One region of the Streptosporangium sp. NPDC002607 genome, then DNA from elsewhere that is predicted to be linked to it. Evidence: riboswitches for the same ligand, from Rfam matches in the RefSeq annotation. Region 1 holds a riboswitch; each other region holds the start of a gene.
What was found. Region 1 has a riboswitch for cobalamin ahead of bluB (5,6-dimethylbenzimidazole synthase). Riboswitches for the same ligand answer to the same signal wherever they lie in the genome.
Positions count from the first base shown of each region.

Region 2: it holds a riboswitch for cobalamin, as region 1 does, so the genes downstream of both, ACWD3H_RS04520 (ribonucleoside-diphosphate reductase subunit alpha) here and bluB (5,6-dimethylbenzimidazole synthase) in region 1, are expected to answer to the same signal.
Region 3: it holds a riboswitch for cobalamin, as region 1 does, so the genes downstream of both, ACWD3H_RS35255 (ABC transporter substrate-binding protein) here and bluB (5,6-dimethylbenzimidazole synthase) in region 1, are expected to answer to the same signal.

Region 1 is NZ_JBSFWD010000022.1:78,382-82,573, forward strand. It holds gene ACWD3H_RS24540 (sensor histidine kinase) at 1-566, opposite strand, end outside; gene ACWD3H_RS24545 (DUF4158 domain-containing protein) at 1,368-1,703, shown strand; cobalamin riboswitch at 1,718-1,916, shown strand; gene bluB (5,6-dimethylbenzimidazole synthase) at 1,947-2,591, shown strand; gene ACWD3H_RS24555 (hypothetical protein) at 2,696-2,887, shown strand; gene ACWD3H_RS24560 (recombinase family protein) at 2,900-3,463, shown strand; gene ACWD3H_RS24565 (hypothetical protein) at 3,860-4,192, shown strand, end outside.
Region 2 is NZ_JBSFWD010000003.1:119,075-123,266, forward strand. It holds gene glmS (glutamine--fructose-6-phosphate transaminase (isomerizing)) at 1-919, shown strand, start outside; gene ACWD3H_RS04515 (tripartite tricarboxylate transporter substrate-binding protein) at 1,025-2,047, shown strand; cobalamin riboswitch at 2,052-2,253, shown strand; gene ACWD3H_RS04520 (ribonucleoside-diphosphate reductase subunit alpha) at 2,370-4,192, shown strand, end outside.
Region 3 is NZ_JBSFWD010000042.1:37,418-41,609, reverse strand. It holds gene ACWD3H_RS35260 (iron chelate uptake ABC transporter family permease subunit) at 1-829, opposite strand, end outside; gene ACWD3H_RS35255 (ABC transporter substrate-binding protein) at 826-2,022, opposite strand; cobalamin riboswitch at 2,191-2,389, opposite strand; gene ACWD3H_RS35250 (hypothetical protein) at 2,572-2,928, opposite strand; gene ACWD3H_RS35245 (NUDIX hydrolase) at 3,037-3,234, opposite strand; gene ACWD3H_RS35240 (hypothetical protein) at 3,218-3,412, opposite strand; gene ACWD3H_RS35235 (ABC transporter permease) at 3,926-4,192, opposite strand, start outside.

The DNA.
Region 1 (4,192 bases):
AGCGGCGGCGCGGACTCCACGCTCCTGCGATAGACCGGTGGCCGCCCCGGCCATCCCGCGACCAGCGCGTCGACCTCTGCCAGGTCGGTTCGCGCCGCCTGCTGATCGAGGGCGGTCAGCCGGGTGAGCTCGGCCACGGCCAACCTCCCCTCTGTCGCCGCGTGCGCGCTCGCTTCGGCCTTCAGCCGGGGATCGGCGACGTGCAGCGCGGACGAAGCGCCGATCATGATGCCGGTCAGCCGATGCGCCGCGGTGTCATGGAGGTCGGCGGCGAGCCTGTGCCGTTCGGAGGCCGCTGCCAGGCCGGGCACTGCCCACTCTCCCGAGCGGTAGGCCGCCAGCGCCCGGCGTCGCGCCCCGCGCAGCCGGGCCGTCCTGCCCAGGGCCCAGCTCGTCGCGCCCAGCCCCACGGCCAGTAGCGCCGTGCCGACGATCTCCAGCGGAGTCCGGCCGAGGACGGCGACGACACCCGTGGCCGCGACGATCGCGGCCGCGGCACTCCACGCCGTCACGCTCGCCGTGCACCGGTAGGCCACGTACGACAGGAGAACGACGGCTGCGAGCAAGCCGATCCACCACATAGCCACCCTCGCAGCTCATATGAAGACTCGTCCCACGCGGGCACAGCTGGTGTGACCGGCGGGTGAGGCCGCTGTCAGGAGCCCGAAGGCAGTGGCCTCAGCGACGATGGTTCGCACGTGTTCATCGTCACCGGTGACGGCCTCGTCAGATGATCGGCCAAAGGTACACCGGCCATCATCCGCCCGGCGGGTCGCGCACTCCTCCTTGGGAGAATCCGCTCCCTGCGGCCCGGTTGCACGATCTACGCCACGTCCATGCGACGACGCTGCTCCTTGCGGGCGTCGCCGTGCATGTCCGGGGTTGAGGAACAGCGGGACAGTCATTGGCGGTAAACCGCTGCGTCGCAGGTCGCGGAAGACTGTGCAGGGCGTCGGGGCGGTGTCTTCCGGAGCCGCGCCCTCACTTCAGCGGGCTCTGACCGCCTGACCCTTTCGCATTCGACCAGCCCACCGCCACAACGAGAAACAAGATCTTTCTCACCGCCAACGACTGTCCCGCTGTTCCTCGACCCCGACCCCGCGAGGGGCGAACTCCTCTGAGGAGGAGTCCGGGATGTTCGAGTCGATGCTAGAGAGTTTCGTGCTGCTGCAGACCGGCGGACGGGACTGGAAGTCCTATCCGTGGCCCCCGGGAACAGGGGTAGGACTGCTGACGCGTCTGCTCAGGGTGTCTGCTCCCCTTCCGTCCTGGAGCCTGGTCTACGGCAGAAACGGGCCGCGCTGTTGATCACTGGTCGTTAGACTCGCGGGGTTCGTGCTGGTTGGTGGCGGTTTCCGGGGATCTGGGTGGCGTCGATTGATCGGACGGCGTACCCGAGGTTCGCGCGGGCGGTTTCGGCGCGGGAGCTCGCGGAGATGTTCACCCCGTCTGCCGTTGAGGTGGAGTGGGCGCGCGGTAGGACGAAGGATGATCAGCATCTGCTGGCGCTGCTGGTGTGGTTGAAGGCCCAACGCCACGCCCGGGCGGTGTTCGTCCCCGAGCGGATCGAGTTGGAACGCGAAGGGGCCGACGGGACGCCGGGCACGGTGGTCCTGTCGGTCGACGTGGACGCCTTCGCCTCGGCGCTGTGGCGGAAGATCCTCAAGGACCCGGCCCGGCCACAATCGCAAGCGGTGAGGTGATCAGCTACCGTACTCTCGGCGAACTGTTGCGAGGTGCCTTGCGGTCGCGAGGAGAATCGGGAAGCCGGTGTGATTCCGGCACGGGCCCGCCGCGGTGACCGGGAAGCCGCCGTCCACGTGCGAAGCACAGCCACTGGCTCGTAAGGGCTGGGAAGGCGGGCGGTCAGGTGTTGATCCGGGAGTCCGAAGACCGGCCTCGCGCCCATCGCCCCGCCAGGGGCACGACGCAGCGGGAGCCTGCCCATGAACAGCCAGCTTTACGATGTCATTCACCGCCGCCGCGACGTGCGAGGCCAGTTCACCGGCGGACCCGTGCCGGACGAGGTGCTGCACCGCGTGCTGTCGGCGGCTCACGCCGCCCCCAGCGTCGGGCTGTCCCAGCCGTGGGACTTCGTCGTGGTGCGCGACGCCGAGATCCGCGGCGCCTTCCACGACCACGTCCAGCACGAGCGGGCGACCTTCGCCGCCACCCTCGATGGCGAGGCCGCCCGGCGGTTCGCCCAGATCAAGATCGACGGGGTGCGCGAGTCGACGCTGTCCGTCGTGGTCACCTATGACCAGGACAGGGGCGGTCCCGCGGTGCTCGGCCGCCACGCCATCGCCGACGCCGGCCTGTACTCGGTGTGCCTGGCCATCCAGAACCTGTGGCTGGCCGCGACCGCCGAACGGCTCGGCATCGGCTGGGTGTCGTTCTACCGTGAGCCTTTTGTGCGGGACCTGCTCGGTATCCCCGTTCAGATCCGTCCGGTCGCGTGGCTGTGTCTCGGTCCCGTCACCCACCTCGAAGAGGCCCCTGATCTGGAACGGCACGGATGGCGGCGACGGCGCCCGCTGGCCGCCGCCATCCATCACGACCAATGGGGGACGAGCGGCCTCGGCCACCGCTAACTCACCCAACCTGACGCCACCATCGCCTCGAGCGCCCGACTGCTGGGCGCAGCCGCGCCACCATCAAGGACAAGTACGCCCACGTCGTCGTGGTCTCTCACGAGATGAAGGCCAGCCCGGGCGGGACCACCGGCGGATGGGAAGCTGCGGCGTGCGACCCCACCCGCATCCCCCTGGAAATTGACGGGCTGGTCTGGGACGCCGCCGACGTTGGGGACGGCCTGCGCTGCCGACGGCCCGGCTGCCTCGCCTTCTTCACCCAGGCTGACCGGGCCAAGGCCGCCGAGAACGGCTGAACCTACGCCTACGTGCGGGTCTCCTCCCGCGACCAGAACCCCCAGCTCCAGATCGACGCCATCGCCGAATCCGGGTACGACCGCCTGTTCACCGAGAAGCTGTCGGGCAAACGCGGAACCAACAGGCCCGAATGGGAACGGCTCCTGACCACCGCCAAGGCCGGCGACACCGTCAAGTTCTGGAAGTCCGACCGGTGGGGACGCTCCGCCGCCCACGTCCTCACCACCGTCAACACCCTCCGTGAACGCGGCGTCAAGGTCATCAGCCTCACCGAGAACTTCGACCTCGACACCAAAGAAGGCCGGTTCATGTTCACCGCCCTGGCCGCCGCGGCCGAGTTCGAACTCGAACTCCGCGCCGAACGCCAAGTCGAGGGCATCGAAGCCGCCAAACGCCGCGAAGCCGACGGCAACATGCTGCCCGGCAAGAAGAAGATGGGCCGCCCCACCGTCATCGGCCCCGCCGAACTGGCCACCCTGCGCCGCCTGGTCGACGACGGCGTCTCCGTCACCGAAGCCGCCCGCACCCTCAAGATCGGCCGTTCCACCGCCTACGAGGCACTCTCAGGCAGCTGACAAGCAGTTACCTCACCCCCGCGGCCCGTTTCTGCCGTATTCCGGTGGCACCCCTCCAACGCGTCGTCCGCCAGCACCATCGCCCCGGGGAGCATCGCCCCGTCCAAAGGACCACCCAGCAAGGTCACCTCTCGCATGGCCCCGACCCTGACTCGCGGGCCCCGGCCCTGTCCCCGACTCTGAGGGATCGTGGCAAGGCCGTGACGATCGCCCGTCGAGGCCGGGGCCGTAGATGGTCGGGGCGATCGGCGCCCGAGGACCTTCGGCCCCCGGCCATCGAATCTCGTTCACGGCTCCTCGGTCCGAGATTGTGGCCTCATGACGTCACGACGCCATGAGGCCATTACGTCATGGCGTCGAGAGTTCGTCCAATAGCGCCTCGCGGATTCTGAGGGGTTGACCATCAGCGAGGGGGCGGAGGGCGAGCAGGTCACCTTCGACGACGTGGTGCCGATGGGGTTGTTCCCGTCCTCGAAGTACGACGACGGGCAGATGGAGGTCGAGCTGCTGACCGCAGGCTTCGCCTGGTTCCAACTGCTGATGACGGGCAGCTACCTCGGGGCCGCCAGCGCACTGGTCGAGCGGGTGCTGCTCAACGACCAGGTGCCCGAGTCCGAGCGGGTCCGACTGCTGGTGCAGGTCGAGGGCGCGATGTTGGCTGCGGAGCGCGTCGCCCTCCGGCTCGACGCCGGCGACCTGGAACCGCAACCGCGTCGCCGTCACGTCCTG
Region 2 (4,192 bases), on a different contig from region 1:
TGGTTCCGCGTACTACTCGGGCCAGATCGGCGCGCAGCTCATCGAGGAGCTGGCGCGCATCCCGGCCGACGCGGAGCCGGCCAGCGAGTTCCGCTACCGCAGCCCGGTGGTGGAGGCGGACACCCTGTATGTGGCGATCAGCCAGTCGGGGGAGACCTACGACACCCTCGCCGCCGTCCAGGAGCTCAAGCGCAAGGGCGGCCGGGTGCTCGGCATCGTCAACACCGTGGGCAGCGCGATCGCCCGTGAGTGCGACGGCGGCGTCTACCTGCACGCGGGGCCCGAGGTCTCGGTGGCGAGCACGAAGGCGTTCACCTCGACCGCCGTGGCCTTCGCGCTGCTCGCACTGCACCTCGGCCGGGTGCGTGACCTGTCCCCCGCCGACGGCCGCCGGATCTGCGAGGGCCTGCGGAGGCTGCCGGACCAGATCAAGGAGATCCTGACGCTGGAGCCGCGGCTCAAGGAGCTGGCGCAGAAGTACGCCGAGGCGCCGAGCATGATGTTCGTGGGCCGGGTCCGGGGATATCCGGTGGCCCGCGAGGGCGCGCAGAAGCTCAAGGAGATCTCCTACGTGCACGCCGAGGCGTACCCGGCCAGCGAGCTCAAGCACGGGCCGCTGGCGCTGATCGGCCCGGACATGCCGACCGTGGCGATCGTCCCCGACGACGAGCTGCTGGACAAGAACCTCACCACGCTGGGTGAGATCCGCGCCCGGGGCGGCCGGGTGCTCATGGTCGGTCACCGCACGACCGACCCCAAGCTGGCCGACGACTGCGTCGTGGTGCCCAGGAACGAGACCGAGCTGGACCCGATCCTGCTGTCGATCCCGCTCCAGCTCTTCGCCTACCATGCCGCCGTGGCGCTGGGGCGGGACGTCGACAAGCCCCGCAACCTGGCCAAGAGCGTGACGGTGGAGTGAGACGGCTCCAGGGGCGGCCGCCGGTGGTGGCCGCCCCCGGTCTGTAACAGATAGTGATAAGGAGGTAACCTATGGTATAGGGGGTTCTTGGGGGAAGGGGCGCTTATGCGCCGTAGGAGGTTTTTCGCGCTGGTGGCGGGTGCCATGGTCGTCGCGGGTTGCGACCTGAACGGTGACTCCGCCGACTCGGCCGTGGGCCGCCTGAGCATCCTCGAACCCACCGCCGACGGCCACGGCTGGGACGGGATCGCGGGCAGGCTCGCCTCCGTCCTGGTCCTGTCGGGGCTGGCGCGCTCCGCCATGGCCGTCGGGCGGCCGGGAGCCCTGGGTTCCGTCCCGCGTGACGCGTTCGGCGCCGTACACGGCTCGTTCACGCGCGAGGGCAGGGTGCTCGTCGCCGCGATGCCGATGGTGACGGCCGCGGAGATCGCCAACACCGCCGCGGTGGTGGACGCCACCACCCCTCTCGCCCGCCTGGTCGGCGACTGGACGGTCCTGGTCGTCCCCTCGGACTCCCGCCTGCGCACCTTCGAGGACTTCGCCGCGGAGCTGCGCCGCAACCCGGCGGTGCTGACGGTCGGCGGCCGGCCGGAGGGCGGTTCCGACCACGTGCTCTACGGCATGATCGGCAAGTGCCTCGGGGTGGACGCCCGGTTGCTGGAGTACGCGGGGTTCCTCGGCGCCGAGGATGCCGCCGAGGCGCTCCAGGTCGGACGGGTGGCGGCCCTGCTGGGGTCGGCCCGCGCCCTGCGGCCCGAGGTCACCGCGGGCCGCCTGCGTCCCCTGGTGGTCTCCTCGGGCAGCCGGCTCGACGGGATCGACGCGCCGACGCTCCTGGAGGTCGAGGTCCGGCTGGAGTACAGCGACTGGTGCGGCCTGCTGGGACCCAAGGGCATGAGCCAGACGGACCGGGACGCCGCGATCGCCCTGTGTGACAGGATCGACGCCGCGCCGCGCTGGCGCGCCCTGTGCGCGGCCAATGGATGGAGCCGGGTCTACCTCAGCGGTGACGACTTCCGCCAGTGGCTCTTCACCGAGACGGCCCGCACCCGCGGGGTGCTTCACGAGCTCGGGCTACTGAAGTCCTCCGACACAACTTGTTGGGGTAGTTGCGTCAGACGCCCCTAGATGTAGGATCCTGCTCGTTGCTGGTTCGCCCCGGGAGGGGCGAGGCAAGAGGGAACCCGGTGAGATTCCGGGACTGCCCCGCAGCGGTGAACGGGAACGAAAGCCGTCATGTGAGCACTGGGTGAACCATGCCCGGGAAGCGACGGCCGGTAGGCATGCGCAGGGCGCCCGTGAGTCCGAAGACCTGCCGGCGACGTGATTGTCCAGGGCCTCGTGGGAGGGCCCGCGGAACGAGGCGGTCCGGCGTGCCCGGGATCGCTCGCGGACGCGTGCCCCTCCGGCGGAGCCGTACGGGGAAGTCAGAGCGAGCGAGGAACACCACGTGACACAGGCCTTGGCAGAGACCGCAGCAGGGATCGCGGCGGGAACCGTGGCGGAGAACGCCGGGAACGCGCCGGTCGATCGCAGGCTGGCCATCGACGAGGCGGCGGCCCGGGTGATCACCGACCCCGAGAACTCCAGGGTCGCCGCCGCGCTGCTGGCCGAGCTGATCGCCGACGAGGCCGCCGAGCACGGCGTCCGCGACTTCTCCGAGTCGGTCGCCGCGACGCACGAGGCGGGGCTGATCGCCGACGGGCTCGCGGAGTTCGTGGCCGCCCACGCCGGAGTCCTGGACGCGCTCATCGAGCCGGACGCCGACGCCAGATTCGAGTACTTCGGGCTGCGTACCGTCTACGACCGCTACCTGCTGCGTCACCCGCGCACCCGCAAGGTGCTGGAGCGCCCGCAGCACTTCTTCCTCCGGGTGGCCTGCGGCCTGTCCGAGACCGTCGAGGAGGCCGCCGAGCTGTACGCGCTCATGGCCACCCTGTCCTACCTGCCCAGCTCGCCCACGCTCTTCAACTCCGGCTCGCGCAGGCCCCAGCTCTCCTCGTGCTTCCTGCTCGACTCGCCCCGCGACGAGCTGGAGGCCATCTACGAGCGCTACGGGCAGGTCGCGCGGCTGTCGAAGTACGCCGGGGGCATCGGGATCGCCTGGAGCCGGATCCGCTCGCGGGGCTCGCTGATCCGCGGTACCAACGGCCATTCCAACGGCATCGTGCCCTGGCTGCGCACCCTGGACGCAAGCGTCGCCGCGGTCAACCAGGGCGGCCGCCGCAAGGGCGCGGCCTGCGTCTACCTGGAGCCCTGGCACGCCGACATCGAGGAGTTCCTCGAACTGCGCGACAACACCGGCGAGGAGGCCCGCCGCACGCACAACCTGAACCTGGCCAACTGGATCCCCGACGAGTTCATGCGCCGGGTCGAGGCCGACGGCGTCTGGTCACTGTTCGACCCCAAGGAGGTCCCGCACCTCACCGACCTGTACGGCGCCGCGTTCGACGACGCCTACCGGGCCGCCGAGGCCGAGGGCCGGTTCACCGCGCAGCTCCCCGCCCGCACCCTGTACGGCCGGATGATGCGCACGCTCGCCCAGACCGGCAACGGCTGGATGACCTTCAAGGACGCGGCCAACCGGACCTCCAACCAGACGGCCAGGCCGGAAAACGTCATCCATCTGTCGAACCTCTGCACCGAGATCCTCGAGGTCACCAGCGACGCCGAGACCGCGGTCTGCAACCTCGGCTCGATCAACCTGGCCGCCCACCTGTCCGGGGAGTCCGGAGACGGGATCGACTGGGCGCGGCTGCGCGCGACGGTCCGCACCGCCGTGCGGTTCCTCGACCGCACCATTGACCTGGGCTTCTATCCGACCTCCGAGGCCCGGGCCGCCAACCAGAGGTGGCGCCCGATCGGGCTCGGCGTGATGGGCCTGGCCGACGTGCTGTTCACGCTGCGGCTGCCGTTCGACTCGCCGCGGGCGCTGGAGCTGTCCACCCGGATCTCCGAGGAGATCGCGCTGGCCGCCTACCGGACCTCCTCGGACCTGGCCGCGGAGCGGGGCCGCCACCCCTCGTACCAGGAGACCAGGGCCGCCGCCGGGGTGCTCCACCCCGACCACTACGGGGCCGCGACGTCGGCCGCGTGGACGGAGCTCAGGGAGCGGATCGCCGGAACGGGGCTGCGTAACTCGCTGATGATCGCGATCGCGCCCACGGCCACGATCGCCTCCATCGCCGGTTGCTACGAGTGCATCGAGCCGCAGGTCTCCAACATCTTCAAGCGCGAGACCCTCTCGGGTGAGTTCCTCCAGGTCAACCGCTA
Region 3 (4,192 bases), on a different contig from region 1:
GCCCGCAGTAGGCGGTCACCGCCCCGGCCAGCACCGAGGAGGTCAGCAGGGTGAGCGTGCGCACCACCCGTACCCGCACGCCCATCGTGCGCGCGTAGTTCTCGCCCAGCAGCAGCGCGTTGAGCGCTTTGACCCCGGCCAGCGCACCCGCCAGCGCGGCCACACAGACCGGCACGAACACCCCGAGGTCCCCCCAGGTGGTGCCGGCGAAGCTGCCCAGACCCCACATGATGAACTGCTGGGCCCGCTGCGGGTCGGTGTAGACCAGCAGCAAGGTGATCACCGAGACGGCGGCCGACCCCACCATCACGCCGATGATCAGCAACGTCACCACCGACCTGACCCGCCGCGACAGCACCATCACCAGCCCCAGCACCGTGGCCGCACCGGCTGAGGCGGCCACCACCACGCCCGCCCGGCCCAGGCCCGCGATGCCCGCGGTGAACGCGCCGGCCGCGCCGCCCCACCCGATGATCACCAGAGCCACGCCCAGGCTCGCACCCGAGCTCACCCCCAGGATGTACGGCTCGGCCAGCGGGTTGCGAAACAGGGTCTGCAGCTGTACTCCCGAGACCGACAGGGCCGCTCCGGCCAGGGCCGCGGTGATGGCGCGCGGCAGCCGTACCGTCCAGATGATCTCCTGAACCCCCGGGTCCGCGCCGGTGTCACGCACCAGAGCGAGCAGCGCCTGGTTCAGCGGGATCGAGGTCGAGCCGAGCAGGACCGCCAGCGCGAACGTCAGCGGCACCGTGATCCCGATGGCGGCCAGGACGACGCTCCGGCGGCGCTGGGCCGCCGCCGGAACACCCGCGAGGGCCAGAGCCGTCACCTGGTCAGCTGCTGGTAGAAGGTGAAGGCGTGCCCTGGCGCGAGGTCGGGGCGCAAGATCGCGACCAGGTCGGCCAGGATCAGGTCCGGGTGGCCGACGCCGCGCTCGTAGAAGTCGTTGCCGCCCCCCGGCCCGAGCGTCCTGTTCGCCGACCAGAGGCTCCCGGACTCGAACGCGCCGAACTTGGCATAGCGCGGGTCGGCCTTCTCCACATCGGCCAGGCTCTTCCACTCGTTCACGGTGGCCAGCCACACCTTGGCGTCCTTGGCCTTGGACAGCACAGCCTCCAGGTCCATGGTGGTGCTGCCGGGGCCCGGCGTGTCCGCCCACGGATAGGTGCCGCCCGCGTCCTTGATCAGCCCCGCGACGTAGCTGCCGCCGTTGGGCACCGACCACTGCCCCTCATACATCTGGCCCGGCAGCACGGTGACCGGCGCGGAGGCCTTGGCCTTGGCGGCCAGGGCGGTGTAGTCGGTCTCGACCTTGCCGAACACCTCACCGGCCTTGGCCTCGGTACCGGTCAGCGCGGCCATCACCTTGATCCACTCGGCGCGGCCCAGCGCGGTGGACTCCAGCCATTCTGCGTTGGCCACCACCTTGATCCCGGCCTGGCGCAACGGGCCGTAGGCCTTGTCCTCGGTGCCGCCGCTCATCAGCACGTCCGGCTTGGCGGCGATCACCTTCTCGGTGTCGACTTCCTGACCCTTGGCGTACTCGGTGATCTTCCCGGCCTTCACCTGGGCCAGTACCTGAGGGGAGGTGATGTACCCGGCCGACGAAACACCGGTGAGCCGCTCCAGCACGCCCAGGTCGGTGATGAACGGCAGGTGGGTGGTCGAAGCGGAGAACAGCCGCTCGATCGGGGTCTCGACGGTGACCGCCGCGGCCAGCTCGCCGGTGAGCGCGGGAGCCGGAGTACCGCACCGCACCAGCACGTAGGTCTCCGGTTTGGCACCGGGGGCGGGCTGCTTGACAGTGAGGACCTGATGGTTCTTGGCGTAGGTCAGCGTGAAGTTCGTCGCGTGCTCCACCTTCTGCTTGACCGGGAAGTAGTCCCGGCCCGGGTCGAAACCGGTGACGCAGCGGCCCTCGGCCGCCGGGGCCGCGGGCGTGGCCGCGTCCGGGGCGCCGCAGGCGGCGACGGCGAGTAAGGATGCGAGCAGTGCCGCGGTGATCGAGCGGGGGATGCCCATGCGTGCTCCTGAAGGCGGGCCGCGGACGCCGTTCCTCGACGGCCTCCGCGACGGGTGGGAGGCCGGGTCACCAGGAGAGTCCAGCACGCCGAGCATGCCCAGGGCCGACAGGCCGAGGTCCAGGCATGGCGATCACCGTTCCTCTCTTGGGGAGATCCGCCCCAATTTCTCTGAGGAGGCGACCGCGTGAGTCTCCTGGCTCTCGGGTCAACGCTCCTCCCGGCCTTCCCACCCGTTATCCGGGCAGTGGCTTCGTCGGGATTCGCTCGCCGATCACAGTGGCGGGACCGCGCCGGATTCACACCGGCTTCCTCGTTCCGCGCTCGCCTACGCCGACCATGCTCGCACACCACCCATCAACGACAAAGTGCGTACCACCCGTCAGACCCGGCGCGCCTCCCCACATTCGACGGGAGCACCGGCGCGCACACCGTGGAGCACCTGGGTGAGGACCTCCACCCCTCGCACCACGCGAGGTCCGGGCCTGTTGAAGTACGCCGGACCGTCCAGCACCCACACCTGGCCCGCGCGGACCGCCGGCAGGTCGGCTCAGCCCGGAAGGCGGGTCAGCAGAGGCCACTCCGCTCGCGTCCGCTCGGGAGGAAAGCCGCAGGGCATCAGCAGGACCACCTCGGGGTGGGAGGCTCGCAACCTCTCCCAGTCGATGGCTGTGGTGCGTTCGCCCGCTTCGGCCAGCAGCGGCTCACCGCCCGCCGCCCGGATCTGCTCGGAGACCCAGTGACCGGCGGGCCACAGCGGATCCAGCCACTCGATCGCCGCCACCCGCGACCATGGACCGCACCACCGCGAGCCTGTGGAGGGCGCGTTGGGCCGGTACGAGGCGCTGGCCACGATGTTCTGCGCTTGCCCGACTTCACTGTCACAGACCTGAGTTTCCGCTGACATCAGTCCTGCGCTTCACTGATGGTCTATCCAGAGCTACCTGACCCTGGCCAGCTTTCCCAGATAGGCGTCCAGCAGCTCGACGCGGCCGACGAGGGGCTGAACGCCGTCCTACCAGCAGATCGCGCTGATCTCCTCGTCGGGGGTGAAGCCAGGGTGCGCGGTGGTGAGCGCGGTGTAGAGGGCCGCGTACTCGACGCGCCTCTCGGGGCCGAGCACGAAACGCGCGTGTCCGGCAAACACGAGGTCAGCGACCTCCAGGCCGGTCTGCAGGGCCGCCTGGCGTGGTGTCTCACCTGGGTCGATCATGCCGCCGGGCAGTTCCCAGCACCGGCGCAGGCGGTGAGACCAGCAGCAGCCGCTCGTCATTCCACACCGCCGTCAGCGCCAGCGGCAGGGGTCCGTCATCGAAGCGAACTTCCTCCGTAACCGGATGAAACGCGGTCAGAAGGTTGCCGGCTTCGTCAGCGGCGAGAACGTCGTCCACCTCTGGCCCTCCACTATCGACCTTTACTCGGGCGCCGACGAAACTATCTGACCAGGGAAGACGGTCAGAAATTTCTTACTGAGCTCCGCGCTGATGGAGATCATCTTCCACCGGAGCGGGTTTCTGTGAATGAGGTCAGCGGGTGGCGGGGGCAGCCTCGGCGGTGACGCGGGCAGCAGTTTCGCCGAGCCGTATGTGGTGCCCAAGGCCGGCCAGGTGCTGGTGGCGGAACTTGGGGGTCCAGTAGGAAGGTGCCCAGGAAACGCACCGTGCCCAACTGCAGCGCCCGAGCGGGCCCCGTTGGCGGCCATCGCCCGGCGGCGGGCGGCGACGTCCAGGTGGAAGAACCCACCCAGCTGAGCGTCGACCGCGGCGGGTTCAGCGCCAGTGAAGGTCTTGCGGGGGTCCGCCGAACCGGCGACGCTGCGCCGCCTGGTCGACGACGGTGTCTCAGTCACCGAGGCCACCCGCACCCCCCGAAAACCGTTCGAGGCCCGAGGTTAAAGAACACGCTTAGCCGACGTCGCGGCGGCGGAAGCCGTACAGGCCGGCGATGGTCAGCGCCGCGGCGATCGCGGTCATGGCCACCAGCGGGGTCGCTGAGACCTCGCCGCCCGGCAGTGTGGGCAGGTGGCTGAAGGGTGACAGGTCCAGCAGCACCTGGGGCAGCTCCAGTAGCGCGCCCACCTGGCCGAAGAGCAGGAACAGCGCCAGGACCGCCCATGCCGCGGCGGCCAGGCGGGGCAGCAGGCCGAACAGGGCGAGGGCCAGGCCGGAGAA